4 regions of the Pantoea sp. XAF26B01_ASV70 genome follow, and region 3 is predicted to be linked to each of the others. Evidence: riboswitches for the same ligand, from Rfam matches in the RefSeq annotation. Region 3 holds a riboswitch; each other region holds the start of a gene.
The links. A riboswitch is a leader RNA that binds a small molecule or an ion and turns the genes downstream of it on or off. The one in region 3 is predicted to bind thiamine pyrophosphate.
Positions count from the first base shown of each region.

Region 1 (7,623 bases), on a different replicon from region 3:
CTGTCTTCAGCACCTTTGCCGATTTGATTCGTGCCACGCCGAATCCTGACAACAAAGCACAGCCCTCCATTGATGGCGCACTCAGTCAACTGGAGGTTTATCGCCAGCAGTGGCAGGCGTTCACTGAAAAATACGCTTCTTAATGTTCTTATGATCCTGCAGGCAGCACCTCCGTCCCGGCGAAGCAATTTGCCTGAAAGCGGCGTCTGCAGGATCTCCTCCTGACGTTACGCAGTCAGGCGCTGCGATGAGGGACTGTTAATCCCACGCGCTGTCAGCACTCCACCCTGATAGTGACCCTCTGCCAGAAACCACAGATACCGCCCTGGACAAAAAGCACAGATTACACATTTACAAATTTAAATGTGTAAATATAATGTCGCCTCTTCACACATCAGAGGATTTTTTGTCATGCCGTCACTTTTTACCCCCTTGAGTCTGGGCGACCTTCAGCTTCGTAACCGCATTGTACTGCCGCCGCTGACGCGCTGCCGCAGTGAACAACCGGGCAACATTCCCGGCGAGATGATGGTGGAGTACTACCGCCAGCGTTCCAGCGCGGGACTGATGATCACCGAAGGCACCCAGATTGAGCCTCGCGGGCAGGGCTATGCATGGACGCCGGGGATCCACAGCGAAGCGCAGATCGCCGGCTGGAAAAAGGTTACAGAGGCAGTACATCAGCAAGGGGCCACGATTTTCTGCCAGCTCTGGCATGTTGGCCGCGTGTCGCATAATGAACTGCAGCCGGGCAAGCAGGCACCCGTTGCCCCTTCAGCCATCGCAGCCGATAACGTCCGGGTATTTATTGAAACCGGGCCTGGCGCCGGCATATTGACCGCACCCAGCGAGCCACGCGCACTGACTACATCGGAAGTTAAAGAGATTGTAGAGCTTTACCGACGCGCGGCGGAGAATGCCAAAGCGGCCGGTTTCGACGGTGTGGAACTGCATTCCGCCAACGGTTATCTGATTAACCAGTTTATTTCTGAGCACACCAACTTCCGTACGGATGAATATGGCGGCTCTGCTGAGAATCGTCTGCGCTTCCTGCGAGAAGTCGTTGAGGCGGTCAGCTCAGTATTTGGCAGCCACCGCGTTGGCGTCAGATTTGCACCTCTGTTTACCAGTACCGACGAAGAGCGCGTCTATCTCGGCCTGGTTGAAAGTGATCCACACGCGACCTACATCCGCGCAGCAGCACTGCTGAACGAGCTGGAAGTTGGCTATCTCTCCATTGCTGAAGCCGACTGGGACAACAGCCCGGAGATGCCAGAGAGCTTCCGTGTCGCGCTGCGGGAAACATTCCGCTCTCCGATCATCTATTCGGGTCGCTACACGGCTGAAAAAGCGCAGCATGTGCTGGAAAAAGGCTGGGGCGATCTGTTTGGTTTTGGCCGCTCATTTATCGCTAATCCCGATTTGCCCGCGCGGATTAAATCAGGATATCCGCTGAATGAGGTCGATCACGCCTCCCTGTATGGCGGCACTGAGAAAGGCTATACTGACTATCCATTTTACCCATCCTGATATTCTGTGAGGCGGCATGTCCCCCGAAAATGCCCTGAAGTTACTGTCCAACCCGACCAGAGTGGCAGTGCTGAAGTGGCTTAAAAATCCTGACGAAGCGTTTGCGGGCTATACCCAGCTCTATCCCTTCGATCAGTATGGCGTTTGTGCCAGCCTCATACAGGACAAGGCGGGCTTATCACAGCCCGCCACCTCGTTATGCCTGAAAGCACTTCACAATGCGGGGCTGGTTGAAGCCAGCAAAGTCGGGAAATGGACTTACTATCGCCGCGCCGAACCGCGCATTCGTGAAATAACCGATGCGGTAACCCAATCGCTGCAGGCGCTTTAAAAGCGACGGCGTACAGGGTAATGTAGATGTCAGCACCATCCTTCTGAGGGTGACTTCACCGAACGCATTAACTCAGGGTCAGAAAATGTTTATGTCAGTTCTGTCTTTCACAACCGTCACCACCACCGCCTCTGGCGGCGGCGTGAGCGACTCTGTGACTGGCACCTGACACAACAGATTCTCACTCCCCGCCGAACCGGACGGGGAGCTGTTCTCCGTTCTTAAAAACTGAATGGAGACAGGTCATGGTTACATCTGAAAGTGCACTTTTAATTATCGACATGCAGCAGGGCCTTTTTAATGGTCCCGAGGCTCCCTTTGCCGCAAATTCGATCTTGTCGAATACCTCAATTCTCATTACTAAAGCCCGGGCTTCTGCCGTCCCCCTCTTTTTCGCACGCCATATCGGCCCGGATGATTCCCCTTTTAACGAGCAAAGCCCGCTGACGCGCCTGATCCCGGAATTGCAGGTTAACCCGCAGAGTGATGTCGTCTTCACCAAAAGATATCCCAGCTGTTTCAGGGATACTGGCCTGCAGCTTCAGCTGAAGCAAAAGGGCATTAAGCAACTGGTGATTGCGGGGATGAAAACAGAGTTCTGCGTTGATACTACCTGTCGGGCAGCCCCGGAGCTGGGTTTTAACGTCGTACTGATTTCCGATGCGCACACCACCGTCGATAATCCCCACCTCTCTGCGGAGAAGATTATTGCGCATCACAACCAGACGCTGGCGGGCCCCTTTGTGACGCTGGCAACCGCAACTGACTGGCATTTCGGTTCTGCCGGTTAAGTCCGATTTTCTTACCCGGTTCTATGCAGTCTGCTTGACGAAGCTGTCTGCTTAACTTACAACTAAATCCGTCAGGGGAGTCTCGCCAGAGAGACTGAGAGGCTAATAGCGCACCGCGCGGCTTAGCGACCCTTAGAACCTGACCCAGTTGATACTGGCGTAGGAAGACGGGTATCTCATCAGATACTTGCCGCAGGGGCGCATTCGCAACGTTCCTGCCTTTTCCCTCTGTATCACGGGTCTTCGTTAACGGATAACGAGGCCAAATTGAAATATCTCATCCTGAATCTTTCTTTTCCTGTCCGGTGGACACCATGAGCCGCTGGTCGGTGCTCGGCAGCGGCGTTGCCGGGCTTTGTGTCGCCACGCTGCTGCTGGAGCGGGGAGAAACGGTCGAAGTTATTACTCAGCCTGACTGCCGTGCGGCCTCGCACTGGGCGGGCGGCATGCTCGCGCCCTGGTGTGAAGCAGAAAGCGCACCGCCACAGGTGATCGAATGGGGCCAGCACGCGGCCAGATGGTGGGCGAAACGCGTTGATGGCGTGGAACAGCAGGGCACGCTGGTGGTTGCTCCGCCGCGTGACAGCCGCGAACTCACGCGCTTCGCCAGTATGACGCAGCAGCATCAGTGGGTCTCTCCCGGTGACATCGAACCCGCGCTGGAAAACCGCTTTGCCCGCGGCCTGTTTTTCGCCGCAGAGGCGCATCTCGATCCGCGCCGCGCCTTGCAGCAACTGCGCGACAAACTGCAACAGGCTGGCGTCCCCTTTCACAGTGGTAAACCCGGCGGCAAAATCATCGACTGCCGTGGCATCCACGCCACCGATCGGCAGCCCGCCCTGCGCGCCGTGCGGGGCGAAATGGTGATCCTGCACACATCCGACGTACAACTCTCCCGTCCTGTCCGGCTGCTGCACCCGCGCTTTCCCTGCTATCTGGTGCCGCGTGCCGGGGGCCACTTCATGCTGGGTGCCACCATGGTCGAAAGCCACGACAGCAGCCCGATCAGCGCCCGGGCGATGATGGAATTGCTCAGCGCCGCTTACAGCCTGCATCCGGCGCTTGCCGAAGCGCGGATCGTGGAGAGCGGCACCGGTCTGCGTCCTGCTTACCGGCAGAACCTGCCGGAAGTCCGCTACGAAAATGGCCGTTTCTCACTTAACGGCCTCTACCGCCACGGCTTTTTGCTGGCCCCGATCATGGCTGAAAAACTTATGCTGCAACTGACTCAGGAGATGACTCATGCGCGTTGAACTGAATGGACGCACGATTGAAACCGGCGCAACGACGCTGGCGGAGCTTATGGCGGAGCAGCAGATCGATCCGCGGACCGTCGCCACCGCGCTGAACGGGGAGTTTGTACCGCGTAGCCGCTATGCCAGCCAGCAACTTGAGGCGGGCAACCAGCTCGAAATCCTGTCACCGATGCAGGGAGGTTAACCATGTTCTATCAATTTACTCCGCAATCCCGATTTCTGCTCGGCACGGCCGGTTATCCGTCACCGGACATTCTGCATCAGGCGATCAACGCGTCAGGCGCGGAAATTATTACCGTCAGCCTGCGACGGGAAGGCAGTGAAGGCGGCGCTTTCCGCACGCTGCTGCAACAGCTCAACAAACGTATTCTGCCGAATACGGCGGGTTGCCACACGGTGAAAGAGGCGGTGACGACGGCGCAGATGGCGCGTGAACTGTTCGACACACCGTGGATCAAGCTGGAGGTGATTGGCCATGCCGACACGCTGCAGCCCGATCCTTTTGCCCTGGTTGAGGCCGCACGGATTCTCTGCGCTGACGGGTTCCAGGTGTTTCCCTACACTACGGAAGATCTGATTGTTGGCGAAAAATTGCTGGAAGCGGGCTGTGAAGTGCTGATGCCCTGGGGCGCGCCGATCGGCTCCGGCCAGGGACTGCGTAATATCGAGGGACTGCGCGCTATGCGTGCGTGGTTTAAAGATGTGCCGCTGATTATTGATGCGGGCATTGGCGCGCCTGGCCAGGCGGCTCAAGCAATGGAGATGGGTTTCGATGGCGTGCTGCTCAACACGGCGGTGGCAAAAGCGCGCGATCCGGTGCGTATGGCTGGAGCCTTTGCTGCTGCAATCCACGGCGGACACGAGGCGTTTCAGGCGGGATTGATGGAGCAGCGCGACATGGCGTCTGCTTCTACGCCTATTTTTGGTCTGGCACAATTCAGTTAAGGAGCAGCGATGGAGCGTTATCAGCGACAGACGATGTTGCCTGAGATTGGTGAAGCGGGGCAGCAGCGGCTGAGCAGGGCAAGGGTGCTGGTGGTGGGGGCGGGCGGGCTTAGTGCAATGCTGCTGCCGTTACTGGCAGGCGCGGGTGTGGGATTTATCCGTCTTTACGATGGCGATCGGGTTGAACTGCACAACCTCCACCGGCAGACGCTGTTTGGCGTCGACGATGTGGGTCAGCAGAAAGTATTTTGCGCTCAGCGTGCGCTGGCGCAGCGCAATCCTGACTGTCGCGTTGAGGCGCATCCTCACGCGCTAAGCGCCAGTCAACTGCCGCAGGCGCTGGAGGGGATCGATCTGGTGGTGGACGCGGCGGATAACTTCGCTATTACTTATCAGCTCTCCGATGCCTGTTATCCGGCAGGCCTGCCGCTGATCTGCGCCTCGGTGCTGGGACGCAAAGGCTATGTTGGCGGATTCTGTGGCGGTGCGCCTGGCTATCGCGCGCTGTTCCCGCAGCTGCCCACGGCCTCGGGTAACTGCAATACGGCAGGCGTAATGGGACCGGCGGTAGCGACGCTGGGCGCAATGCAGGCACAGATGGCGCTGAGCGTATTGTTAAAACTAACGCCATCGCCGCTCGGCTGCATGATCCACTGCGACTTTGTTGACTGGCATATCAGGCAGTTTCGTTTTGATGACGCACCTGAACCTGACGCGCCCGGCACACCCTTTATCGATCGGGCCATGCTGATGGAGGATGATTGCATAGTGGAGTTGCGCAGCCTGGAAGAGGCACCGGTCAGTGTGGCCGAGCAGGTGGTGCGAATTCTGCCGCAGCAGATAGCGGCCTGGCAACCGCCGGTCAATCAGCGTGTGGTTCTGGTGTGTGCCAGTGGCATGCGCGCAGCCCAGGCGGCTGAGAACCTTGCCGCGCGGGGGATTGCGCGGCTTGCGCTGGTGGCGGCAAACACGCTGTAGCGTGCCGGTTTAGACCACCTCGACCAGCTGGAACGTCTCGAAGATCAGCTCCATTTCGCTGTGAAAATAGCCTTCACGCTCGAAGTAGCGCTGATGTTCCTGACGCCAGTGGTCGAGGCTCAGATCGCCTTCACCCTCCAGCATCGCCATCTCTGGCGAGACGCGATCAAAGCGCGTCAGGAACAAGCCGGTGGTGCGGATCACGCAGACGGGCTGCTGTTCGCCGTTGAGAACAATGCTGTAACCGCCCGGTTGAGGCAATGCTTCCTGATCCTGCCAGCTCCGCAACGACCCGCAGGTAGCCACTTTCTTACCGGCAATAATCAGCGTTGCGAGCTCGCTGGCTAATTCCGGGGAGTCACCAAATGCATCTGTGAAGGCACCCGGATATTTGTCCTGCAGTTGTTGCAGCGTCATCGTCATCAGCAAATCCTCAATGAATTAGGCGTGCGGGCCCGGCGTAACGTCAGGTTATCGCCATGCAGGCCAGCGGTGCCGTTAAGATGAACAGCAGCAGCGGCTTTATTCCCACCGTCTGCTGCTGATAGCGGTACAGCTTACCCGGCCTCCACATGGGAAAACAGGCTTAATTATCAGGATATTGAGTTTGCGCGTGAGTAGGGTCGCAAAGGAGAGACTCAGTCTGGCGCGGCCAGGCACAGCCGCGCACTAAGATTAACGAATCAGAAAGCTTGCCCAGTGCGCTATATCGTCACCGCTGCTGATTTCGGGCTGTACCAGGCCGTTAACCATAAAGGTTGGTGAAACGTGAATGCCGTTCTGACGGGCATACTTGCAGTGCCATTTAATGGCGTTCTGCAGGTCGGGCTGATCAAACGCGGCGCTGGCATTCACGCCGCTGTAATCTTTCAGGCGGGCGAGGATCTGATTCGGCGTGGCATCGCGGTTCGGACCGGTACAGTGATCGGTGAACTCAAATTCTTCACGGTGATCGGCCACCGCCTGCATCACCTTTTTCGCGGCCTCTTTACTTTCGCAGGCGGCGGCAAGGATATAGCGCACTATCAGCCCGGAATAGAGGTGCCACGGCTGTGATTGCAGACGGATCTTCAGGGTGATGTTCTCTTCACCCGCGTGCGCCAGTAACGCGTCGAATTTATTGAAGGCGCGCACCGAAAAAGGACAGGTGGGTTCCAGAAAGACTTCAAATATCTCAGGGCCGTGGCCCCATACCAGTACATCAGCGTGCTGACTCATCGACAACTCCTTGAACATTAACGAGACGGGAAACCTGTTTACCCTGGCAAATCCCTCTGACATCAGCCAGTTAAGAATCAGCTGCAATTGTTACAAAAAACAGCAATCAGCTGATGAGTCGCGTGTAATACGCGACAGGCAGGTCCATTAGTCGTTAGAATTGCCAACTTTGGCATTTTCAACTGCTGGCACGGCGTAGCCGCCCACGAACAGCTATAGTTGTCAGCAGTGTGCAATCTTTTGCAGGATGCAGCCATTTAAGCTGTTTCACTGCTGTTTGTTTGCCCGGAGCTGATAAGCGTTAGAAGAGGTTAATTTTGCATACCGATCTCACCTGGAAAACTCTCCATCACGTCATCAATCAGACGATCTCTGACATGCTTGACGAGCAGCAGACCATTGATGTGATATCACTGCGCGCCCGCCTGCATGAACTGGCTGAAAAAGAGGAGGATGAGGTCATGCTGCTCTGTTACTGGCAGGCGAGCAAAATTCTGATGCGCTTACCCACGACCGTCACCGCCAGTCAGTTAATGACCGCGGCACGCCACGCTTTTCGTACCCCGCTGAATCA
Region 1 is NZ_JBTNCJ010000002.1:388,191-395,813, reverse strand. Features, by position in the region: gene ACX8ZY_RS21370 (hypothetical protein) at 1-143, shown strand, start outside; gene ACX8ZY_RS21365 (alkene reductase) at 412-1,530, shown strand; gene ACX8ZY_RS21360 (ArsR/SmtB family transcription factor) at 1,547-1,861, shown strand; gene ACX8ZY_RS21355 (cysteine hydrolase family protein) at 2,107-2,652, shown strand; TPP riboswitch at 2,716-2,835, shown strand; gene ACX8ZY_RS21350 (FAD-dependent oxidoreductase) at 2,967-3,905, shown strand; gene thiS (sulfur carrier protein ThiS) at 3,895-4,092, shown strand; gene ACX8ZY_RS21340 (thiazole synthase) at 4,095-4,853, shown strand; gene ACX8ZY_RS21335 (HesA/MoeB/ThiF family protein) at 4,863-5,831, shown strand; gene ACX8ZY_RS21330 (ASCH domain-containing protein) at 5,841-6,254, opposite strand; gene ACX8ZY_RS21325 (DsbA family protein) at 6,507-7,049, opposite strand; gene ACX8ZY_RS21320 (hypothetical protein) at 7,367-7,623, shown strand, end outside.
Region 1: linked by a shared signal. The riboswitch ahead of ACX8ZY_RS21350 (FAD-dependent oxidoreductase) and the one ahead of thiB (thiamine ABC transporter substrate binding subunit) in region 3 are both predicted to bind thiamine pyrophosphate.

Region 2 (7,623 bases), on a different replicon from region 3:
CGACCGCGGCGACTACTGGCAGTGCGGACTGACTATTCCGAAAGGGGAGTTTGAAGCGAAACAGGCCGCCGGACTCGACGCATTTAAAGCGGAAGTTGCCGCACTGTCGCCGTTCGGGCCTGCGCGCATGGCGGAAATCGAGAGCTGGGAGGCGTTCAAACTGTTGTCGATACGTATCGACCGCCTGGACAAGTGGGCGAAGCCCGGGGTTCTCTGCATTGGTGATGCGGCGCATGCTATGTCGCCGATTGGTGGGGTTGGCGTAAATCTGGCGATTCAGGATGCGGTAGCGACGGCGAATCTTTTGACCGATCCCCTGAAGCGGGGAGAACTGCAGCTGCGCGATCTGGAAAAAGTGCAGAAGCGCCGTCAGTTCCCTACCGTCGCCACACAGTTTTTGCAGATCAAAATGAGCCGCAGCAAAGCAAAAAGAAAACCTACGGGAAGCAGCAAGGTTCCCGCGATTATCCAGCGCCTGCCGTTTCTGCGTTTTGTACTGGGACGCCTGATCGGTCTGGGCTTCAGGACGGAGTCGCCGCAGGTTGCGCGCATGAAAGAAGAGCGTTAAATGATTTCGACAGCGATCAGATATCATGCGACACTGTTTCACTGTGAAAGTACTGTCAGATTGAGCCGCTATTTATCTGATAATTGGGCGCTAATTGAGCATTCCTGAGCTAAATTATTTTCGATTTTTGCGCCTGCATAGGAGAGGTTTCAGTGCATAACGAGCAAAATGGCAGCGACGTAAAACGTCTGAGTGCGATCAAGGCACTTTTGTCCCCGGATGAAGCCCGGGATAAGGTGCTGGAAAGATTCGTTAATCTCGCCAGCCAGGTGCTGGGTATTTCTGGCAGCTTCATTTCAATTATTGACGATCATAACCAATATATTAAAGCGTCCCGCAACTTCGATCTTAAGCAATCGACCCGTGATGAATCTCTTTGCCGCCACGTCATTGATGGTGAGGGACATCTGGTGGTGTATGACACCCTACTGGATGAGCGCTTTGTCACGCACCCGTTTGTGAAAGGCGATCCGCATATTCGTTTCTACGCCGGTGTCTCGCTGCAGAACCTCGACGGTGCGGTGCTGGGCACGCTCTGCGTCACCGATACCCAGCCACATCCCTTTACGGATGAGAAACTCGCTACGCTGCGCTCACTGGCTACGCTGGTCACCTCATTTCTGGATGCCTGGAACAACGCGGGTTTTGCCGACGTCATTACGCACCTGCCGAATCGTCCACGCCTGATTCGTGATATTCAGCAACTGACCCTTGTCGCACCACAGAGCCGCTTCCGCCTGATTCTTATCGACTGCCTCGACATCATTCGCGCCTATGAGCTTTCCCGTGCGGTGGGCATTGCGCCGATGGAGAAACTGCTAAAGCAGATGGCGCAGGATGTCGCTCACCGGCTCAATCTTCCGGAGAATGAAACGCTCTATACTTTCGCTCCAGGCCGTTTTGCCATTGTTCAGCCCTACTCGGGTCGTTATACCGCACATAACATGATCGACCTGTTTAAGGGCATGAAGGCCGATCTGGCGGAAAATATCACGCTCGACCTGGATGTCTTTACCGGTGAAACAGAGTTTGTACCGGGCCAGATGGATGCCAATGAAACGGTGCGACAGGCCGTGAGCGCGCTGCATGAAGCGGTTGATGAGAACATCAGTGCAATGTGTTTTGAAGAGAGTTACGACTCGCGGCGCACCGATGACTTTATGATCATGAACGATCTGGCTCAGGCGCTGAATAAAGACGAAGAGCTTTACCTGGCCTGGCAACCGAAAGTGTGTCTCAAAAGCGGTAAAACGGTCGGGCTGGAGGCGCTTATCCGCTGGAATCATCCTGAACGGGGCGAGCTTTTCCCTTCAGAATTCATTCCGTTAGCAGGTAAAACTAACCTGATTTCCGATCTGACCAACTGGGTTATCGATCACACCATTGAGCAGCTTGCGCGCTGGGATCGCGAATACGATCTGATTCCGGTTTCGATCAACGTCAGCGAACGCGACTTCGCAAAGCCCGATTTTGCCGATCGGCTGGTGGCAAAATTAGCGGCGGCTCAGTTACCCAATTCTATTCTGGGCATTGAGTGCCTGGAGAATGAACTGATCACCAAAACCAATGTGGCGATCAGCGGGCTGGAAGCGCTGAAATCACACGGCTTTGTGATCTCGCTGGATGATTTCGGCACCGGCTACAGCAACATCAGCTATCTGCAGGATATCCCGCTGGATGTGATCAAGATCGACCGATCCCTGATCTCGCGTATGAGTGAAGATGATGCATCAAAAATCATCGTCAGATGCATTATTCAGATGCTGAAAGAGCTCAATTACACCGTGCTGGCCGAGGGCGTTGAGACGGAAGCCACCCTGACGTTGCTGAAAACTTACGGTTGCGATCAAATCCAGGGCTACTTCTTTTCAAAACCGCTGCCAGCCAGCGATATTGAACACTGGCTTTATCAGAAGTGATGCCAGGAAAATGGCCCGCAGCGATCGTTGCGGGCTCTCTTATTACTCACTGCCGGTGGCGTAGCGCTCAACCGGCGTGATGCTTTTAATCAGCTTGTTATCAAACAGAAATTGCTCGTAAGCCTGATAGCGTGCGCGATCCAGTTTTGCCGGATCGGCAGCGAATAGCGGCAGGGCAGCACGCCATGCCTGATGATTCAGCGGCGTGTTCAGCTCCGGATGCGCGCGGGCAAAGGCCTGCCAGCTCTCCTCCGGGTGCGCCTGCAACAGCGCATTACCCTTCTTCAGTGCCCGCAAAAACTTTTTGATTTTCTCCGAGTGTGCCTCATCACGGTTGGCGACGATGATCAGTTCGTCATAGGCCGGAACACCATAATCCTCGACGTTGAAGACTACCGGTTTTTTACCGTGCTGTTTCATCTCCAGCGCTTCGATATTGCGATAGCCGCCGATAACCGCATCCACCTGCCCGGTCATCAGGGCGCTGGTGAGCTGGAAATTGACGTTAACCAGCTTAACCTGATCGGCTTTAACGCCATCATGGTTCAGCATGGTCGCCAGCGTCGCCTGTTCAATGCCACTGACGGAATAGCCGATACGTTTCCCTTTTAAATCGGCTGGTTTTTTTACCGTTTCGTCTAACGTCATCAGCGTATTCAGCGGACTGTTAATCAACGTCCCCACACGCATCAAGGGCAATCCCTGATCGGCGAAGAAATGCAGCTGCGGCTGATAGGTAATCGCTAAGTCCGCCTGCTTTGCTGCCACCAGACGCGGCGGCAGCGCCGGATCGGAAGGCGGCACAATGTTAACCTCCAGCCCTTCTGCCGCAAACGCGCCGGTCTGCTGGGCCACCATAATGGGTGCGTGATCGGGATTGATATACCAGTCGAGCACCAGTGTCAGTTTCTCCATCGCCTGAGCCTGTGTGGCTAAGGTGGCGCTGAACAGCAGGGTAAACAGAGGCATTTTTGTCATGGGTTTTCTCATTGGTATGGTCATTAATGTGTCTCGGGTGCCCAGGTAATCAGGCGGCGTAGCAGGATGTCGAGGGTCAGCCACAGGGCCAGCGTCATCAGCACCAGAATAAACAAGGCGGCGAAACAGAGGTCGCTCTGCATCCGGGCGTTGGCATTCAGCATCACGTAGCCCAGCCCTTCGGCCGAGCCGACCCATTCACCGATGATTGCGCCTATTGGCGCGACGGCTGCCGCCATCCGCAATCCTGAGCCCAGGGCGGGCAGCGCGGCTAACAGCCGGACATGGCGCAGTTGCGCTGCAGGTGATGCGCCCAGCGTGCGGGCCAGATCGAGATAGCCGGGCGTGACGCTACGCAGGCCATCAAAAAAGGCGGAGGTCACCGGGAAGAAGATTACGAGGACGGCCATCGCGACCTTTGCGCCCATGCCGAAACCAAACCAGAGCACCAGCAGCGGCGCCAGGGCAAAAACCGGAATCGCCTGGCTGGTGATCACCAGCGGCATCATCCAGCGCTGCAGCCACGGTGAAAAGGTCATACCCAGCGCCAGCACGCTCCCAAGCAGCACGCCGAGGGCCATGCCGCTGACGATCTCGGTCAGGGTAATCAAAGTGTGATGGCCGAGATAACCTGCGTTTTGCCACAGTGCGATGACGACCGCAGCGGGTGAGGGCAGCAGAAAGGCCGGAACCGAAGTCAGCGTGGCGAGCCACCACAGCGCAATTAGTCCGGCAAACAGCATCACTCCACGGTGAAGACCGGCAAAACCTTTGTGTAATCTCATCCCGCTATCCTGCTCAGCTGCTTCAGCAATGCGGCCTGACTCTGCATTACCTGTATGTCGTCTGCAGCCCGCGGTGGCTGGCCCGCCAGGGGCGGGCAGGTTTCAATTCCCGCAGAACCGATCACCAGCATGTGGTGACTGAGCCGACTGGCTTCAGCGGCGTCATGGGTAATCAGCAGCACGGTGTGTCCGACCAGCACTTCTGCGGCCAGCGTCTGGATCTGAGCGCGGGTGAGTGCATCCAGTGCGGAGAAGGGCTCATCCATCAGCACAACGGGCTGACGGGTGTAGAGGGTGCGGGCCAGCGCGGCGCGCTGACGCATCCCGCCGGAAAGTGTCGCGGGTCGCGCGTTTGCAGAATGGCTAAGACCTACCCGCATCAGCAGATGCTGCGCCCAGTCGCGATCGGCGCTTTCACCTTTCAGGCGACTGGCGAGGCAGACATTTTGTTCAACCGTCAGCCATGGATAGAGCAGATCCTGTTGCCCCATCCAGGCGATGCGTCCGGTCAGTGGCAGGCCGTCGCTGCCGCTGACCTGCCCGGCGGTGGGTGGCGTCAGACCAGCAATAACCCGCATCAGGCTGCTTTTTCCGACGCCGCTGGCACCCAGTAAAGCGGTAAAAGCACCGCCCGCGATCTCCAGATCAAGCTGGCTGAAGAGTGGCTGCTGGCCATAATTCAGGCTGAGCTGGCGAATTGAAATGCCTGGCGGCACCGGACTGCACGGCAGGTTCATGAGCTGATCCGCTGGGCGGCAGCATGGTTGAGACCCATCTGCCAGAAAGCGGCTTCCAGCCGGGTTGCAGTGGTGAAGATCGCCTCCAGCGGGTGAAACCGGTGTTCACCGGCACGCTGCCGGGCCAGGGTTTCAAACAGTGAAAGTGAGGAGCGAACGCCAGCCAGATAGGCTTCGTCGCCGTAATTTTCTATCCATGCCGCGTAAGGATTCCCCTCAAAGCGGGTTGCGGGATCATGCAGTAGTGTCAGGCCAATTTCAGCGTAACCGGCAACGCACGGCATCAGCGCGGTCAGCAGCTCCAGCGCATCCCCGGTGTGACCCACGTCCAGCACGTAGCGGGTGTAGTTGAGCGTTTCCACGGCTTCGGGTTCACTCGCCATAGCCGCCTCGCTGATGCCCCATTGCTGGCAGTAAGCCTGGTGAAGTGGCAGTTCGCTGACGATAGCGTTAAGCGATGCCGTTGCGCTGCGTAAGGCTGCAGGCTCGGAAAGTTTGCTGATCAGCAGGCCCCAGGCACGGGCGAAGTGCAACAGAAACAGATAATCCTGGGTGAGATAGTGGCGGAAGGCGGCGGGTGGCAGGGTGCCCTGACCGAGTTGCCGCACAAAATCGTGCCCGATATAGGCGTGCCATTGACTGCCCGCCTGCTGGCGCAGACGACCATAAAAGCCGGTGTCGAAAAGCGGATGTGACATAGGATCTCCAGTAACAGGGAGATCCGGGCATACGGTCTGGAACAGGGAATGTTGCAGGAGATGACGCAGAAAATCTGCCGACCCGTCCCTTCGCTGGCATGACCCAGATCAGGTTCAAAGGGTTCGGCTTACGCCATCTCAGCCCATTACAGGACACCCCTCGGAGACATTGGTTATACGATAATTACTGCCGGAGTACAACGGCAGTAATAAGCGTTCTGTTCCGGCGTTGCTGTCGCGCCAGTAACAGCATGACGATAGATTTTAAGTGACGTTGTCACTCAAGATCCGCACCATTACTGGCAATGACTTTTTTGTACCACCAGAAGGATTTCTTCCGCGTGCGCGCCAGCGTGCCGTTACCCAGGTCGTCGCGGTCAACATAGACAAATCCGTAGCGCTTGCTCATTTCACCCGTTGAGGCGGCAACCAGATCGATACAGCCCCAGCTGGTGTAACCCATCACTGGCACGCCATCCTCGATCGCGTCGCCCATGGCGCGGATATGTTCGCGCAGATAGCTGATGCGGTAATCATCGTTGATCTCGCCATTTGATTCGATCTCATCGCGCGCGCCCAGGCCATTCTCCACCAGAAACAGCGGCTTCTGATAGCGGTCATACATCATATTCATCGTGATGCGTAAGCCGAGCGGATCGATACCCCAGCCCCACTCACTGCGCGGTACATGCGGATTGGTCAGGGATTTCACCACATTGGCGGCGCTGCTGTTCTGCTCATTCATCTCTGCCGAGGCGCAACGTGAGGCGTAATAGCTGAACGAGACAAAATCGACGCTGTTTTTCAGAATGTCGGCATCGCCGTCAGCGATCTCAAGCGTCACACCTTTTTCACGGAACACGCGCGCGGCGTAGGCCGGATAGGCCCCACGCGCCTGCACATCAATAAAGAACAGGTTTTCGCGATCCTTTTCCAGCGCAGCCCAGACATCTTCCGGCTTGCTCGACCAGGGATAGAAGTTGCCGCCTGCCAGCATGCAGCCGACCTGGTTCATCGGATTTACTTCATGCGCGATGCGCGTTACCAGCGCGCTGGCGACCAGTTCATGATGGGCCGCCTGATACTTTACCTGATCCTTGTTCTCACCGGGTTCGAACACCAGACCGGCGCCGGAAAACGGGCTGTGCAGCAGGATATTAATCTCATTGAAGGTCAGCCAGTATTTCACCAGGCCATCAAACGCCTCAAAGCAGCTGCGGGCATAGCGGGCAAAAAAGTCGACCATTTTGCGATTGCGCCACGAGCCATATTCAGTCACCAGATGCATCGGCACATCAAAGTGACAGAGCGTGACCAGCGGTTCGATATTATATTTCCGGCACTCCTCAAAGACCGCGCGGTAAAAGGCGATGCCTTGCGGATTGGGCGTCAGTTCATCGCCATTGGGATAGAGACGGCTCCACGCAATCGACGTGCGGAACACGCTGAACCCCATCTCCGCCATCAGCGCAATGTCTTCCGGATAGCGGTGATAAAAATCGATGGCTTCATGGCTGGGATAAAATTCATCGTCACGCAGGGTAAAACGCTTTTCCAGACCGAGTTTGACCGGCATACGGTGCGGGCCATGTGGAATCATGTCGACGGTGGTTAAGCCCTTTCCGCCTTCACGAAAGCCGCCTTCACTCTGGTTGGCGGCCAGTGCGCCGCCCCATAAAAATCCTTGCGGAAACCTTGAATCAGACATGCAATCCTCTTTTCCGGGTCAGCGTGACCCTTTCCTTTAGTGGCTATTAATCGCGTTAGCGCGTTCGGTAACGGGCGCAGGTTGCGTTGCGCTTTCGGGTGCGGTTTTGGTTTCGGGTTCGGTTTCAGGAATATCTTCAAAACCTAACAGCAGCGTCAGCACAAATGACAGCACCACAGACAACACCATGACCGCACCGACCCAGACAATACTCATGGGATTGGTGGGAT
Region 2 is NZ_JBTNCJ010000002.1:85,246-92,868, forward strand. Features, by position in the region: gene ACX8ZY_RS19905 (FAD-dependent oxidoreductase) at 1-568, shown strand, start outside; gene ACX8ZY_RS19910 (sensor domain-containing phosphodiesterase) at 721-2,487, shown strand; gene ACX8ZY_RS19915 (ABC transporter substrate-binding protein) at 2,530-3,465, opposite strand; gene ACX8ZY_RS19920 (ABC transporter permease) at 3,489-4,250, opposite strand; gene ACX8ZY_RS19925 (ABC transporter ATP-binding protein) at 4,247-4,987, opposite strand; gene ACX8ZY_RS19930 (TenA family protein) at 4,984-5,685, opposite strand; TPP riboswitch at 5,754-5,856, opposite strand; gene ACX8ZY_RS19935 (6-phospho-beta-glucosidase) at 5,963-7,393, opposite strand; gene ascF (PTS cellobiose/arbutin/salicin transporter subunit IIBC) at 7,430-7,623, opposite strand, start outside.
Region 2: linked by a shared signal. The riboswitch ahead of ACX8ZY_RS19930 (TenA family protein) and the one ahead of thiB (thiamine ABC transporter substrate binding subunit) in region 3 are both predicted to bind thiamine pyrophosphate.

Region 3 (7,623 bases):
GGCTGACCTGCTGCACTGCTCGCGCCGCCATATGCGCAATCTGCTCAACCGGATGCAGGCCGCGGGCTGGCTGATCTGGCAGGCGGAAGCCGGACGCGGCAAGCGTTCACAGCTTACCTTCTGCTATACCGGACTGGCCCTGCAGCAGCAACGTGCCGAGGATTTGCTGGAGCAGGATCGCATCGATCAGCTGGTCCAGCTGGTGGGCGATAAAAATCAGGTACGGCAGATGATCGCCGCGCATCTGGGCCGCAGTTTCCGTCAGGGCAAGCATATCCTGCGGGTGCTCTACTATCGTCCGCTGCTCAATCTGCTGCCCGGTTCGCCGCTGCGGCGCTCCGAAACCCACATTGCGCGACAGATTTTCAACGGCCTGACGCGGATAAATGAGGAAAACGGGGAAATCGAGCCCGATATTGCGCACCACTGGCAGCAGACTTCCCCGCTTCACTGGCGCTTTTTTCTGCGTCCGGCGATTCGCTTTCATCACGGCAGAGAACTGGAAATGGAGGATGTGCTGGCCACGCTTGAGCGTCAGCGCCCTCATCCGCTCTTTTCCCATATCGAGCAGATCGACTCGCCCGCGCCCTGGACGCTGGATATCCGCTTAAGCCAGCCCGACGAGGGATTACCCTGGCTGCTGGGCAGCGTCAGTGCGATGATCCTGCCGCGCGAATGGCCGACGCTGCACGATTTTGCCCGCCAGCCGGTTGGCACCGGTCCTTACCGGGTGATCCGCAATCAGGAGAGTCAGCTGAAGATCGAAGCGTTTGATGACTATTTTGGTTTTCGCGCCCTGATTGATGATGTCTCTATCTGGGTACTGCCCGACATCAGCGATGAGCTGGTCTATGCCGGTGTCCGTCTGCAGGGCGATGGAGCCGATGAGGTTCAGGAGGAGAGCCGCCTTGAAGAGGGCTGCTACTATCTGCTGTTCGACCAGCGTTCAGAACAGGGACGCAACGAGGCGGTCCGGCGCTGGGTCAGCTACCTGTTTAATCCTATCGCCCTGCTCAATCACGCCGGTGTCGGCTACCAGCGCTACTGGTTTCCGGCATATGGCCTGCTGCCGCGCTGGCATCATCGGCGCGACCTGACGCCAGTGGAAAAACCGCCCGGCTTAACCCACCTGACGCTGACCTGGTACAGCCAGCACGTGGAGCATGAAGGCATCGCTAACGCGCTGCGTCCGCTGCTGGCAGAGCATGGCGTCACGCTGGAGACCCGCGAGATCAGCTACGAAAGCTGGTATCAGGGCGAAGCGGAAAGTGATATCTGGCTTGGCAGCGTAAACTTTACCCTGCCGCTGACTTACTCTCTGTTTGCGCAGCTTTATGAGATCCCGTTGCTGCATCACTGTCTGCCGATCGACTGGCACAGCGATGCGGCCCGCTGGCGCGAGAAAACGCTGCCGCTGGCCGAATGGAGTAAACAGTTAGTCGAAGAAGCGGGTCTTCATCCGCTGTTTCACCACTGGCTGCTGCTTGAAGGTCAGCGCAGCATGCGCGGCGTTCGGATGAATACGCTGGGCTGGTTTGATTTTAAATCCGCCTGGTTCGCGCCACCCGCGCTGTGAGGCTTTCGCCCCGGCGCTGAAATGACTAGAATGTGACGTTCTCAACGGGGTGCCGCCTGCCACCAGCAAGCAGCTGAGAGATACCCGTCGAACCTGATTCGGTTAATACCGACGTAGGGATTTGGGAGGCCTCTGTGCTCAGATCCTTTGCGACTCATCCCCTATTCTCCTGAAGGAGCGCAAAGTGTTAAACAAAGTTCTGCCGGTGCTGCTGTTACTCTCCGCCCCCGTTCTGGCGGCTAAGCCGGTTCTCACGGTCTACACCTACGACTCCTTCTCCGCTGACTGGGGCCCTGGCCCGGCGGTTAAAAAAGCCTTCGAGGCGCAGTGCAACTGCGAGCTGAAATTCGTCACGCTGGAAGATGGCGTGTCGCTGCTGAACCGCGTGCGCATGGAAGGAAAAAACAGCAAAGCCGATCTGGTACTGGGGCTGGATAACAATCTGGTACAGGCGGCGCAAAAAACCGGTCTGTTTGCCGAAAGTCAGGTCGATGCCTCGACATTAAAACTGCCCGGCGGCTGGCACAACACCACCTTCGTGCCGTTTGATTATGGCTACTTCGCGTTTGTCTATGACAAAACCCGGCTGAAGAATCCGCCAAAAAGCCTGAAAGAGCTGGTCGACAGCCCGGAAAAGTGGCGGGTGATCTACGAAGATCCCCGTACCAGCACCCCCGGCTTAGGTCTGCTGTTGTGGATGCAGAAAGTCTATGGCGATCAGGCACCGCAGGCGTGGCAAAAGCTGGCGCAGAAAACCGTGACGGTGACCAAAGGCTGGAGTGAAGCCTATGGCCTGTTCCTCAAGGGCGAAGGCGATCTGGTGCTGAGCTACACCACCTCACCGGCTTACCACATCATCGAAGAGAAAAAAGAGAACTATGCCGCCGCGCCGTTTGCAGAGGGCCACTATCTGCAGGTTGAAGTTGCCGCGCAGTTAGCCAGCAGCAAACAGCCGGCGCTGGCACAGCAATTCATGAAGTTTATGGTGTCACCCGACTTCCAGCGCACTATCCCGACCGGTAACTGGATGTACCCGGTAATCGACACGCCGCTGCCTGCCGGTTTTAGCGCGCTCACTGTGCCCGCCACCGCCCTGCAGTTCTCGCCGGAAGAGGTTGCCAGCCAGCGTTCAGGCTGGATCAGCCAGTGGCAACGCGCCGTCAGCCGCTGATGCCGCGCTGGCTTATCCCCGGTTCGCTCGCCACGCTGCTGTTAATCAGCGTGGCGCTGCTGGCCTTCGGTGCACTCTGGAGCGCCGCGCCAGAGAATGACTGGCGCAGCGTGCTGCAGGATGATTACCTGCATCACGTTATCGCCTTCTCTTTTGGTCAGGCGCTGCTCTCCGCGCTGTTGTCGCTGCTGCCAGCGGTGCCGCTGGCGCGCGCGCTCTATCGACGCCGTTTCCCTGGCCGTCAGCTGCTGCTGCGTCTGTGCGCCATGACCCTGGTGCTGCCGGTGCTGGTGGCGGTATTTGGTCTGCTCACCGTCTATGGTCGTGTCGGCTGGCTGGCGCAGCTGTGCCAGCTGGCAGGGATTGATTACCACTTCTCTCCCTACGGTCTGTCGGGCATTTTGCTGGCGCACGTCTTCTTTAACCTGCCGCTGGCGACCCGCCTGATGCTGCAGGCGCTGGAGAGCATTCCGGCGGAACAGCGTCAGCTGGCGGCACAGCTCGACCTGCGCGGCTGGCACCATTTTCGTCTGCTGGAGTGGCCATGGCTGCGGCGTCAGCTGCTGCCGACCGGCGCGCTGATCTTCATGCTCTGTTTCGCCAGCTTTGCTACCGTGCTCTCACTGGGCGGCGGCCCGCAGGCGACGACCATCGAGCTGGCGATTTTCCAGGCGCTGAGTTATGACTACGATCCGGGACGCGCTGCACTTCTGGCGCTGATCCAGCTTGGCTGCTGCATGACGCTGGTGCTGCTCAGCCAGCGCTTCAGCAAGGCCATTCCCGCCGGAACCAGCCAGCTGAACGGCTGGCGCGATCCGCAGGATTCGCGCGGGGCGCAGCTGGTTGATGCGCTGCTGATCCTGCTGGCGCTGATCCTGCTGCTGCCCCCGCTGGCGGCGGTCATCATCGATGGTCTGCACGGCGGACTGCGCGGCGCGCTGGCGCAGCCTGCTCTCTGGCAGGCGACGTTTACCTCATTGCGCATCGCCACCGGCGCCGGTCTGCTCTGTGTGGTGCTGACCATGATGCTGCTGTGGAGCAGTCGCGAGCTGCGCCTGCGTCAGCGCCCGGCGGCGGCAACCCTTATCGACACCAGCGGCATGCTGATTCTGGCGATGCCAGGCATCGTGCTCGCCACCGGCTTTTTCCTGCTGTTTAACGCCACCATTGGTCTGCCGGCGTCGGCGGACGGGCTGGTGATCTTCACCAATGCGCTGATCGCCATTCCCTATGCGCTGAAAGTGCTGGAGAACCCGATGCGTGACGTCGCGGAGCGTTACGGCAGACTCTGTGATTCGCTGGATATCCACGGCTGGAACCGGCTGCGGCTGATTGAACTGCGGGCGCTGAAACGTCCGCTGGCCCAGGCGCTGGCCTTTGCCTGCGTGCTGTCGATCGGTGATTTTGGCGTGGTGGCGCTGTTTGGTACTGCCGATTTCCGCACCCTGCCGTTCTACCTCTATCAACAGATCGGTGCCTATCGCGGTGCTGACGGTGCAGTGACCGCGCTGCTGCTGCTACTGCTCTGTTTGTTGCTGTTCACCCTGATGGAAAAATTACCAGGCCGCCATGCTGACACTGAATAACCTCACGTACCTTTATCAGCATCTGCCGATGCGCTTTAGTCTCAACGCCACCCGCGGCGAGCGCATCGCGATCCTCGGCCCCAGCGGGGCCGGTAAAAGCACCCTGCTGAGCCTGATTGCCGGTTTCCTGCCGGTAACACAGGGCACCCTGATGATTGACGGCCAGGAGCACACCCACAGCGTGCCGGCCAGACGGCCGGTTTCGATGCTGTTTCAGGAGAACAACCTGTTTCCGCACCTCAGCGTGCAGCAGAACATGGCGCTGGGATTGCACCCCGGACTGAAGCTGAGCGCCGGGCAGCGCCAGCAGCTTGCTGCGCTGGCCGATCAGGTGGGATTAGGCGATCTGCTGACGCGCCTGCCGGGCGAGCTGTCAGGCGGACAGCGACAGCGCGTGGCGCTGGCACGCTGTCTGCTGCGTGACCGTCCGGTGCTGCTGCTGGATGAGCCTTTTTCTGCGCTGGATCCCGCGCTGCGCGGAGAGATGCTGCAACTGGTGCGTTCGGTGTGTGAAGCGCGCAGCATCACGCTGCTGATGGTGTCGCACAGTCTGGAAGATGCCCAGCAGATTGCGCCGCGCAGCGTGGTGATTGTGGATGGCCGGGTTTACTGGGATGGCGAGACCCGACAGTTACTGTCGGGCGACACGCGGGAGGCCGACGTGCTCGGCATCCCGCGTCGTTAAGCGATTCAGGCGAAGAAAACCTGCCACAGCAGATGACGGAAAATGGGCATCATCGGATGGAACTGAATGCCGACGAAAGCCGCGACGGCAATCACCAGCCCCAGCGGCCCTGCCCAGCGCAGGCGCTCAGGCGGCAGCCAGGCCGATGCCCAGTCGCGACTCTTGCCGCTGCGCCACCAGCGCCAGCATAACCAGACACCCAGCCAGATCAGCAGTGCTGCGCCGAGTAACAGCCATTTAAAGCTGCCGCCCTGCGCGGCTTTGGGCACATCGATCGCCACACCCGCCAGAATACCGGGCAGCAGATAGAGAGGCGGCCAGAGAATGCAGCCGATAATGTTCGGCGGCAGGAATTTACGCACCGGCAGCTCCAGCATACCGGCCGCCAGCGGGATCAGCGGACGCGTGGGGCCAACAAAGCGTCCGACCAGAATCGTAAACATGCTGTGCTGATGTAGGGCGTGCTCGGTTTTATCCAGCAGGCCTTTATACTTTTGCAGATACTTCCAGCGGTGCAGCGGCCCCTGAAATTTCCAGCCGATGCCGTAGGAAACCCAGTCACCAATCAGGCAGCCCGCAAAGCCCGCCGCCCAGGCCGGATAAAGGCCAAGTTCGCCACTGCCGACCAGCGCGCCCAGACTGGCCATCATCACCGTACCTGGCAGCAACAGCCCGACCAGCGCCAGCGACTCCAGAAACGTCACTAGCGCAACGGCAAACAGCGCCCACTCCAGGGACTGCGTAATCAGTTGTTGAATCCAGGCTTCCATAATCATCCTAAGTAAAAGCAGAAGGCTGGATTGTCCTGAGCCAGCCACACAGCGTCAAGGCAAGAATTGTAGGACAATGTTGACAAAACCGGGTGGCGGGAACTGTATAAATATCCATGTTATACTGAAGCGGTTTTGTCATCCTGAAATGCTGAGTCCGGAGAACATCTGAATATGCCCCGCGCAGGTTTTCTGCTCACCCGCCACTGGCGCGACAGCCCGCATGGCACCGAAATTATCCTCTGGCTCGCGACCGATGCGGGCGCGCAGCGCGTGGTGCTGCCGGTGCAGGAGTCCGTCGCGTTTATTCCTGAGGAATTTCAGGCGCAGGTCAGCGAATTACTGAAAGATGAACGTCAGTTTCGGCTTCAGTCGCTGGCGCTGAAAGATTTTCGGCGTCGCCCGGTTTTCGGCCTCTACTGCCAGCAGAACCGCCAGCTACAGCGCATTGAAAAACGGCTGCGCGAAGAGGGTATTCCGGTCTATGAAGCCGATATCCGTCCGCCGGAGCGCTACCTGATGGAGCGTTTTATTACCGCGCCGGTCTGGTTTGACGGCGAGCAGCGCGGTGACAGCGTGGTCAATGCGCGGCTCAAACCCCATCCCGACTATCGCCCGCCGCTGAAATGGGTCTCGCTGGACATTGAAACCACTCAGCATGGCGAGCTTTACTGCATCGGGCTGGAGGGAGGCGGTCAGCGCCAGGTCTTTATGCTCGGCCCGGCCAACGGTGATGCCAGCACGCTGGATTTCGAGTTGATCTATCTCGACAGCCGGCCGCAGTTACTTGAAGCGCTGAACCAGTGGTTTGCAGAGCATGATCCGGATGTCTTAATTGGCTGGAACGTCGTGCAGTTTGACCTGCGGGTGCTGCAAAAGCATGCCGATCGTTACGGCATTCCGCTGCGCCTGGGACGCCAGCAGGCCGCGCTGGAGTGGCGTGAACATGGCTTCAAACCCGGCGTATTTTTCGCTCAGGCCAGTGGCCGGTTGATTATCGATGGCATTGACGCGCTGAAATCGGCGTTCTGGGATTTTCCCTCATTCAGCCTGGAGTCAGTGTCGCAGCAACTGCTGGGAGAAGGGAAAGCGATTGATAATCCCTGGCAGCGCATGGAGGAGATCAACTGGCGCTTTGCCAACGATAAACCGGCGCTGGCGCGCTACAACCTGAAAGACTGCGAACTGGTGACGCGCATTTTTCACAAAACGGCGATTATGCCGTTTCTGCTGGAACGCGCGGCGGTCAATGGACTGGCGGTGGATCGCCACGGCGGTTCGGTAGCGGCCTTTGGTCATCTCTATATTCCGCGGATGCATCGCGCCGGGTTTGTCGCCCCGAACATGGGTGATGTGGCCCCGGAAGCCAGTCCTGGCGGTTATGTGATGGATTCGCGCCCCGGCCTGTATGACTCAGTGCTGGTGCTGGATTACAAAAGCCTCTACCCGTCGATTATCCGCACCTTCCTGATTGACCCGGTGGGTCTGGTGGAAGGGCTGGCCCATCCTGATGATGCCGATTCGATTGAGGGTTTCCGTGAAGCCCGTTTTTCGCGGCATACCCACTGCCTGCCTGCAATAGTTGAACAGATCTGGCTGGGTCGCGAAGCGGCGAAAAAGCAGAATAATCAGCCGCTGTCTCAGGCGCTGAAAATCATCATGAACGCCTTTTATGGCGTGCTGGGCACCAGCGCCTGCCGCTTCTTTGATCCGCGGCTCGCCTCCTCTATTACGCTGCGCGGTCACGCCATCATGCAGCAGACCCGAACGCTGATTGAGGCGGAAGGCTACGACGTCATCTATGGCGACACCGACTCCACCTTTGTCTGGCTGAA
Region 3 is NZ_CM137251.1:3,508,703-3,516,325, forward strand. Features, by position in the region: gene sgrR (HTH-type transcriptional regulator SgrR) at 1-1,576, shown strand, start outside; TPP riboswitch at 1,612-1,714, shown strand; gene thiB (thiamine ABC transporter substrate binding subunit) at 1,761-2,747, shown strand; gene thiP (thiamine/thiamine pyrophosphate ABC transporter permease ThiP) at 2,723-4,333, shown strand; gene thiQ (thiamine ABC transporter ATP-binding protein ThiQ) at 4,317-5,018, shown strand; gene ACX8ZY_RS16635 (DedA family protein) at 5,024-5,788, opposite strand; gene polB (DNA polymerase II) at 5,957-7,623, shown strand, end outside.

Region 4 (7,623 bases), 2.0 Mb from region 3:
TGGTGTGGTGGAAAACATGAGCCTGCATATCTGCAGTCAGTGTGGCTTCCATGAGCCGATTTTCGGCACCGGCGGCGCACAGAAACTGGTAGAGGATTACCAGACGCAGCTGCTGGCTCAGCTGCCGCTGCACATTGACCTGCGCGAAGATCTCGATGAAGGACAGCCGACGGTGATTCGCCGGCCCGATAGCGAGTTTACCGCGCTTTATCGCCAGCTGGCCGGACGCGTTGCTGCCCAGCTTTACTGGCAGGGCGAAGTCATCCCCGGCGACATCGCCTTCCGCGCGCTCTAAGCACGACCCGACCCGCTGGCATATTGCGAAGCCAGCGGGTAGTGCATTAGCACGTAGCCGCCATGTTCGCCTTCGCCCTGTGAAATCATCTTCCAGCCATGTTTCAGGTAAAAGGCCTGCGCCGCTTTATTCTTCTGCAGGCACTTCAGCGCACCGGTTGAGGTAAAGCGCGCCTCTGCCGCCTTAAGCAAAGCGCTGCCCACGCCGCGCCCCTGCCAGTCAGGATCGACATAGAGGCTGTGCAGGAAGTTATCGTTCTCCAGCAGGCCGGCAAATCCGACCCGCTGTCCATCAGCTTCCGCGACCAGCACGGTTTCACCCAGGATTACCCCATCAAAATCTTCCAGCTGCCACTCGCTGCCGTCCAGCCAGCGCCAGTTATGCCGACGCGCCGCCAGAAACAGCGTACGCAGAAAAGGACGATCGGCTTCAGTAAACGGACGAATCTCCACAAGTCAGCTCCCTTTTAATCCGGTCTAACAAAACTAGCAGCGATTTGCGGAGAGGGGCGGAAAAGATAAAGCGGGTTAAATGTCACGTAAATCGCTGTACACTGCCTGCCGGGCCAGAGAGCATCAGGCTCTTAGCGTTTGATAGCTTTCGTTAATCAAATTGATAACGACTGCATATTAGATGTTGGCCCGGAAATTATGTAACCTGCATCACATATTTTAACGGAGGCCACCAGATGTCTATTATCAATACCAAAATCAAGCCGTTCAAAAACGCAGCATTCAAAAACGGCGAATTCATCGACGTAACCGAGAAAGACGTTGAAGGTAAATGGAGTGTGTTCTTCTTCTATCCAGCTGACTTCACCTTCGTCTGCCCGACCGAGCTGGGCGACGTGGCTGATCACTACGAAGAGTTCCAGAAACTGGGCGTAGATATCTACTCCGTTTCTACCGATACCCACTTTACCCACAAAGCCTGGCACGGTTCTTCTGACACCATCGCGAAAATCCAGTACACGATGATCGGTGACCCGACTGGCGCGCTGACCCGTAACTTCGAAATCATGCGCGAAGACGAAGGTCTGGCTGACCGTGGTACCTTTATCGTTGACCCGGAAGGCGTTATCCAGGCAATCGAAATCACTGCTGAAGGCATTGGCCGTGACGCCTCTGACCTGCTGCGCAAAGTGAAAGCGGCTCAGTACGTGGCTTCTCACCCAGGTGAAGTGTGCCCGGCTAAATGGAAAGAAGGTGATGCAACACTGGCTCCGTCTCTGGACCTGGTTGGCAAAATCTAATTCCGCTTCGGCCTTTCGACCATTCTCCAATCGGGTGCTGCGGCACCCGATTTTTTGACCAGGATATCACTATGCTCGACACAAATCTGAAAACCCAGCTCAAGGCTTACCTTGAGAAATTAACCAAACCTGTTGAGTTGATTGCCACGCTGGACGAAGGTGCAAAATCAACCGAGATCCGTGAACTGTTGGTTGATATCGCCGGTTTGTCTGAAAAAGTCAGCTTCCGCGAAGAGAACGATCGTCAGGTGCGTAAGCCCTCATTTCTGATCACCAACCCAGGTTCGAACAGTGGCCCGCGTTTTGCCGGTTCACCTCTGGGTCACGAATTTACCTCACTGGTGCTGGCACTGTTACAGACCGGTGGGCATCCGTCGAAAGAAGCACAAAGCCTGCTGGATCAGATTGCCGCGCTGGACAGCGACTTCCATTTCGAAACCTACTATTCACTCTCATGCCATAACTGCCCTGACGTCGTACAGGCGCTGAACCTGATGGCGGTGATTAACCCGCGCATCAGCCACACCGCTATCGACGGTGGCCTGTTCCAGAACGAGATTCAGGAACGTAACGTGATGGGCGTGCCAGCGGTTTACCTCAATGGTAAAGAGTTTGGTCAGGGTCGCATGAGCCTGGCGGAAATCGTCAGCAAAGTGGATACCAATGCCGACAAACGTGCAGCGGAAGAGCTGAACAAGCGTGACGCCTATGAAGTCCTGATTATCGGCAGCGGCCCGGCGGGCGCAGCGGCAGCCATCTACTCAGCACGTAAAGGTATCCGTACCGGCCTGCTGGGTGAGCGTTTTGGCGGTCAGGTGCTGGACACGGTCGATATCGAAAACTATATCTCCGTACCGAAAACCGAAGGGGCCAAACTGGCCGGTTCACTGCGCGCACATGTGGATGATTACAACGTGGACGTTATTGAAAGCCAGAGCGCGATCAAACTGATCCCGGCAGCGAAGGAGGGCGGAATGCACGCCATCGAAACCGCCTCTGGCGCAGTATTGAAATCACGCAGCATCATCCTGGCGACCGGCGCACGCTGGCGTAACATGGGTGTACCGGGTGAAGAAGAGTATCGCACCAAAGGCGTGACCTACTGCCCACACTGCGATGGCCCGCTGTTTAAAGGCAAACGCACGGCGGTGATCGGCGGCGGTAACTCCGGCGTGGAAGCGGCCATCGATCTGGCCGGTATCGTCGAACACGTTACGCTGCTGGAGTTTGCCGGTGAGATGCGCGCCGATCAGGTGCTGCAGGATAAGCTGCGCAGCCTGAAGAACGTGGATGTGATCCTGAACGCGCAAACCACCGAAGTGAAAGGCGACGGCACCAAAGTTACCGGCCTGCACTATATCGACCGTACGACGCAGACCACTCATGAGCTGCCGCTCTCCGGTATCTTCGTTCAGATCGGTCTGCTGCCGAATACCCCATGGCTGGAAGGTGCGGTTGAGCGCAACAAAATGGGTGAGATCATCATCGATGGTAAATGCGAAACTAGCCTGAAAGGCGTGTTCGCCGCGGGCGACTGCACCACCGTACCGTACAAGCAGATCATCATCGCCAGCGGCGAAGGTGCTAAAGCCTCACTGAGCGCTTTTGACTATCTGATTCGTACCAAATCGGCTGAGTAACTTTTAGTTAGCCAGACAATAGCCCCTCAGCACGCGTGCTGAGGGGCTTTTTTTTTAGCCTGTTAATAGCCCGCCAGCGTCATCAGCATCATCCAGATTGGTGTTGTCACCGCCGCAAACACGGTAGAAAAGAGCATGCTCGCCGCCGCCGGGCCGGTAATGACATTAAACTTCTGCGACATCAGATAGACGTTAACCCCGACTGCCATCGATCCCAGCAGCACCACCACTTTACTCTCCAGCGGCGGCAGATCGGTCAGCCACGCGATAGCCCATACCGTCATCGGTTGCAGCACCAGCTTCAGCAGGCAGATGGTATAGCTCTCTTTTAAGCCATCCCGCACCCGATAGTGCGCCAGGCTCATGCCCAGCGTCACCAGCGACAAGGGTGCGGCCAGTGAGGCCAGCATCTTTAGCGGTTCAGCGGCCAGCAGCGGCAAGGGACGTTGCAGAAAGCTCCAGGCTGTACCGCTGAGAATACCGATGATCAGCGGATTCTTCAGCACGCCGAGCAGGGTGCGCCAGAGTCCTTCCAGCGAGAAGCTGCCCTGTTTTGCCCACTCGACCGAAACGGTCAGTAAGGTCCAGAGGATCAAGCTGTTAAACACCAGCACCAGCGCCACCGGGGGCAGGGCTTCTGGCCCCAGCAGCACCGTGGCCACCGGGATCCCCAGCATGACGTTATTGGAAAAGATGCCGCCCAGCGCAAAAACCGACGCCGCTACGCCATCCAGATTAAACAGCCTTGTTGCCAGCAGTCGTCCCACGATAAACACCAGCAGGCAACTGCCGAAAAAGGCCAGCAACAGGCGCGCATCCACCGGCGGACTTTGCGAGAAGGTGCTCATCACCCGAAACAGCATGCAGGGCAGGGCAACGTTAAACACAAAGCGGTTCATCCCTTCGCTGATGCTGGCGGGCCATTTCCCGAGGCGCGTCAGGCAGTACCCCAGCAGGATCAGGATAAACAGCGGGGCTGACAGGTAAATTTGATGGCTTAAGCTTTCAAACAGCAGTGGCATAGAGAGAGTCTGGTCAGACGATGATTAGTTACCAGACTAACAAATTGCTAACTAACTGTTAACCTGAGCTGTGTCCGGAATGACCGTTGCCGGGACGCTAACCTAACCAGCGGCGCGCCTGCCGATCGCTGATGTCGCGATAATAGACCCGGTGAATAATTTCGCCACAGCCTGTGCAACGGGCGGAGATATAGGTGGAGAGGTACTGTCTGCCATTGGGTGCCACGGCACCCCTGCGTTCAATATTAATATCCTGCCATCGATGGCGGTGTGGAATAAGCGCTAAAAATCGCATCATACATCCTGAATAGTATGAAGTTCCGCTTCAGGAGTTTTCTAACCCCATGAAATAAAGTGTTTTTTACGATGATGCTGCAAGCAGGTTAATTATTATGGGATAACCAGAGTCACTGCGGGAAATATTACCTATCCGGGTAATAAGCGGGGCTACCTATAAAGAGGTATCTCGTTAACCCGCAGCATTAAGCCTTTTTTTGCACCCTCAGGCGTTGATCGGGATCATGTGAATTGTTTCAGCTCTGATTATTTCCCAGGCGGGAGTCGCTTGCTTTCGCTGCGCGGCTTGCCTATGCTGCAAGCCGTAATACGACTCGGGGTGCCGCTTTCCACACGGAAAGGGCTGAGAAAAACCCGCTGACCTGAACTGGATAATGCCAGCGTAGGGAAGTCTGATGCCTGACCGCATTCGCCTTCTTGTTCGCCGGTTGGGAGCTACGATGACACATCAATCTCAACACCTTTCTGCCGCGCACTTCGCGCCCATTCTGCACGCTTTCCGGCGCCAGTCACCGCTGGTGCACTGTATGACCAATGACGTGGTCCAGAACTTCACCGCCAACGTGTTGCTGGCACTCCATGCCTCACCGGCGATGGTGATCGATGCCGCTGAGGCTGCCCAGTTCAGTAGCATGGCCGATGCACTGCTGATTAACGTGGGCACCTTAACCCGCGATCGCCAGCAGGCGATGCAGGCTGCCGTCACCGCGGCTAATCAGGCGGGCACGCCCTGGACACTCGATCCGGTTGCCGTCGGCGCGCTGACGCTGCGCAGTGACTTCTGCCAGCAGTTGTTAAACCAGCAACCGGCGGTGATTCGGGGGAATGCGTCAGAGATTCTGGCGCTGGCACAACAGGCCAGCGGCGGGCGCGGTGTCGACACGCTGCATCAGGCGGATGCAGCACTCGATGCGGCCCAACAGCTCGCGGAAACCTGGAGCACGCTGGTGGTCGTCACCGGTGAAGTGGACTACGCCACCGATGGTCAGCGACTCCTTGCTGTACACGGTGGAAGCCCCTTAATGACACAGGTAGTCGGGACCGGCTGCGCCCTCTCGGCAGTGGTGGCGGGTTTCAGCTCTCTGCCTGGCGATCGGCTGATGAATGTCGCGGCCGCCTGTCAGGTGATGGCGCTGGCGGGTGAAAAGGCAGCGGCGCAGGCTGCCGGCCCCGGCAGCTTTGCCACGGCGTTTATTGATGCACTCTGGACGCTGGAGGGTAATCATGAAGCGTATTAACGCTCTGACGATTGCGGGTACCGATCCCAGCGGCGGCGCAGGGATTCAGGCCGATCTCAAGACCTTCTCCGCTCTGGGAGCCTATGGCACCAGCGTCATCACCGCGCTGGTGGCACAGAACACCTGCGGCGTGCAGTCGGTTTATCGCATTACGCCTGACTTTGTTGCTGCCCAGCTCGATTCGGTGCTCAGTGATGTGCGCATCGACAGCGCAAAAATTGGCATGCTGTCAGAAACAGCTATCGTGGAGCAGGTTGCGGCCCGGCTGAGCAATGCGGCAATCCCGTTTATCGTGCTGGACACGGTCATGGTTGCGAAAAGTGGTGATGCGCTGCTCTCGCCAGACGCCGTAGCCAGTGTTCGGGAGCTGTTATTGCCGCAGGTCTCGCTGATCACGCCTAATCTGCCGGAAGCGGCGGCGTTGCTGGACTGCGCCATTGCGGCAGATGAAAAGGAAATGCGCGAGCAGGGACGGGCATTGCTGGCACTGGGCTGTCAGGCCGTGCTGATGAAGGGCGGTCACCTTGCGGCGGCAGAGAGCCCGGACTGGCTGATCACGCACTCAGCAGAGCAGCGATTCAGTACGCCGCGGGTGAATACCCGTCATACGCACGGCACCGGCTGTACGCTGTCGGCAGCCTTAGCCGCGTTGCGACCACGTCATGCTGACTGGGCAGAGACGATTGGGGAAGCCAAAAACTGGTTACAGCAGGCGTTGCTACAGGCGGATTCGCTGGAGGTCGGGAAGGGTATCGGGCCGGTTCACCATTTTCATCAATGGTGGTAACGACGAAGGCCCGCATCGACCTGGTAATCAGGTGGTACGGGCGGTTTCAGGTTCAGGGTGCTTCAAACCAGGCGCTGTTACGCTCGGCAATCGGGGTGATAGAGAAGATCATCTCCTGCAGATGACGACGCATTGCCGCTTCGGCTGCATCGGCGTCATGACGCTTCAGCGCCGCAAAAATCTCTTCATGCTGCTCAATCAGCTTGTCCGGTGGAGAGACTTCACTCAGCGTCAGAAACCGCACCCGGTCCATGGCCGCTTTGATGTTCTCCACCGTTTCCCAGGCCAGCTTACAGTCAATGCTTTCAGCAATCAGGCGATGAAACTCATCGTCCAGAGTGAGAAAAGCCTGGCTGTCATGCCGTTCAGCGGCCATGCGCTGTAGCTGCAGGTTATGCTCCAGTGCCATCAGAGCCGGATCATCAATCTCCAGTGCCGCACGGCGAACCACCGACACCTCGACTGCCTCCCGGATAAAGCGGCCATCCGCCACCCGCTTAGCGGAGATTTTGCGCACGAAAGTGCCACGCTGCGGCAATACCTGTACCAGTCCGGCTTCGGCCAGCTTGATGAACGCTTCACGCACCGGCTGGCGTGAAACGTTGAAGCGCGCGGACACCTCTTTTTCCGAGAGCAGCGAGCCCGGCTGAATTGCGCAGGTGACGATATCTTTGCGCAGATACCGGTAAATCTGCTGATTTACCGGTTCGCTGGTAGTAATGGTATAGGCGATCGACATGCAGCAATATCCATATTACGGCTGGCCGGGGCCAGCGCGATGGGAAAGTGTCAGTCTAATCAGCGCGCTGCATCTGCGCCAGCGCTTTGTCACCAGGCTGTTATGCCTGGCTCATACACTGTTGCACCGTCGCCCGCGCGCCCTGAGTCGTCAGTTGCTGGTAATACGTCGTCAGTCGGGCCACCAGATCGGCGTTCTGCGCCAGATCGTCGCCAAAGATGTCGCGCAGACCCAATAGTGCACGGACACGCGCTTCGCCTTCTTCGCTACCGGCAACCGTCTCTGCCAGCGTGGCTTTCAGCGGATCGCGGATCTCAATCGGCTGACCCTGCTCATTGACGCCGCCGACATAG
Region 4 is NZ_CM137251.1:1,530,455-1,538,077, forward strand. Features, by position in the region: gene apbC (iron-sulfur cluster carrier protein ApbC) at 1-295, shown strand, start outside; gene ACX8ZY_RS07215 (GNAT family N-acetyltransferase) at 292-747, opposite strand; gene ahpC (alkyl hydroperoxide reductase subunit C) at 984-1,547, shown strand; gene ahpF (alkyl hydroperoxide reductase subunit F) at 1,619-3,187, shown strand; gene ACX8ZY_RS07230 (AEC family transporter) at 3,250-4,209, opposite strand; gene ACX8ZY_RS07235 (hypothetical protein) at 4,307-4,504, opposite strand; TPP riboswitch at 4,812-4,912, shown strand; gene thiM (hydroxyethylthiazole kinase) at 4,947-5,744, shown strand; gene thiD (bifunctional hydroxymethylpyrimidine kinase/phosphomethylpyrimidine kinase) at 5,731-6,531, shown strand; gene ACX8ZY_RS07250 (GntR family transcriptional regulator) at 6,584-7,270, opposite strand; gene ACX8ZY_RS07255 (mannitol dehydrogenase family protein) at 7,371-7,623, opposite strand, start outside.
Region 4: linked by a shared signal. The riboswitch ahead of thiM (hydroxyethylthiazole kinase) and the one ahead of thiB (thiamine ABC transporter substrate binding subunit) in region 3 are both predicted to bind thiamine pyrophosphate.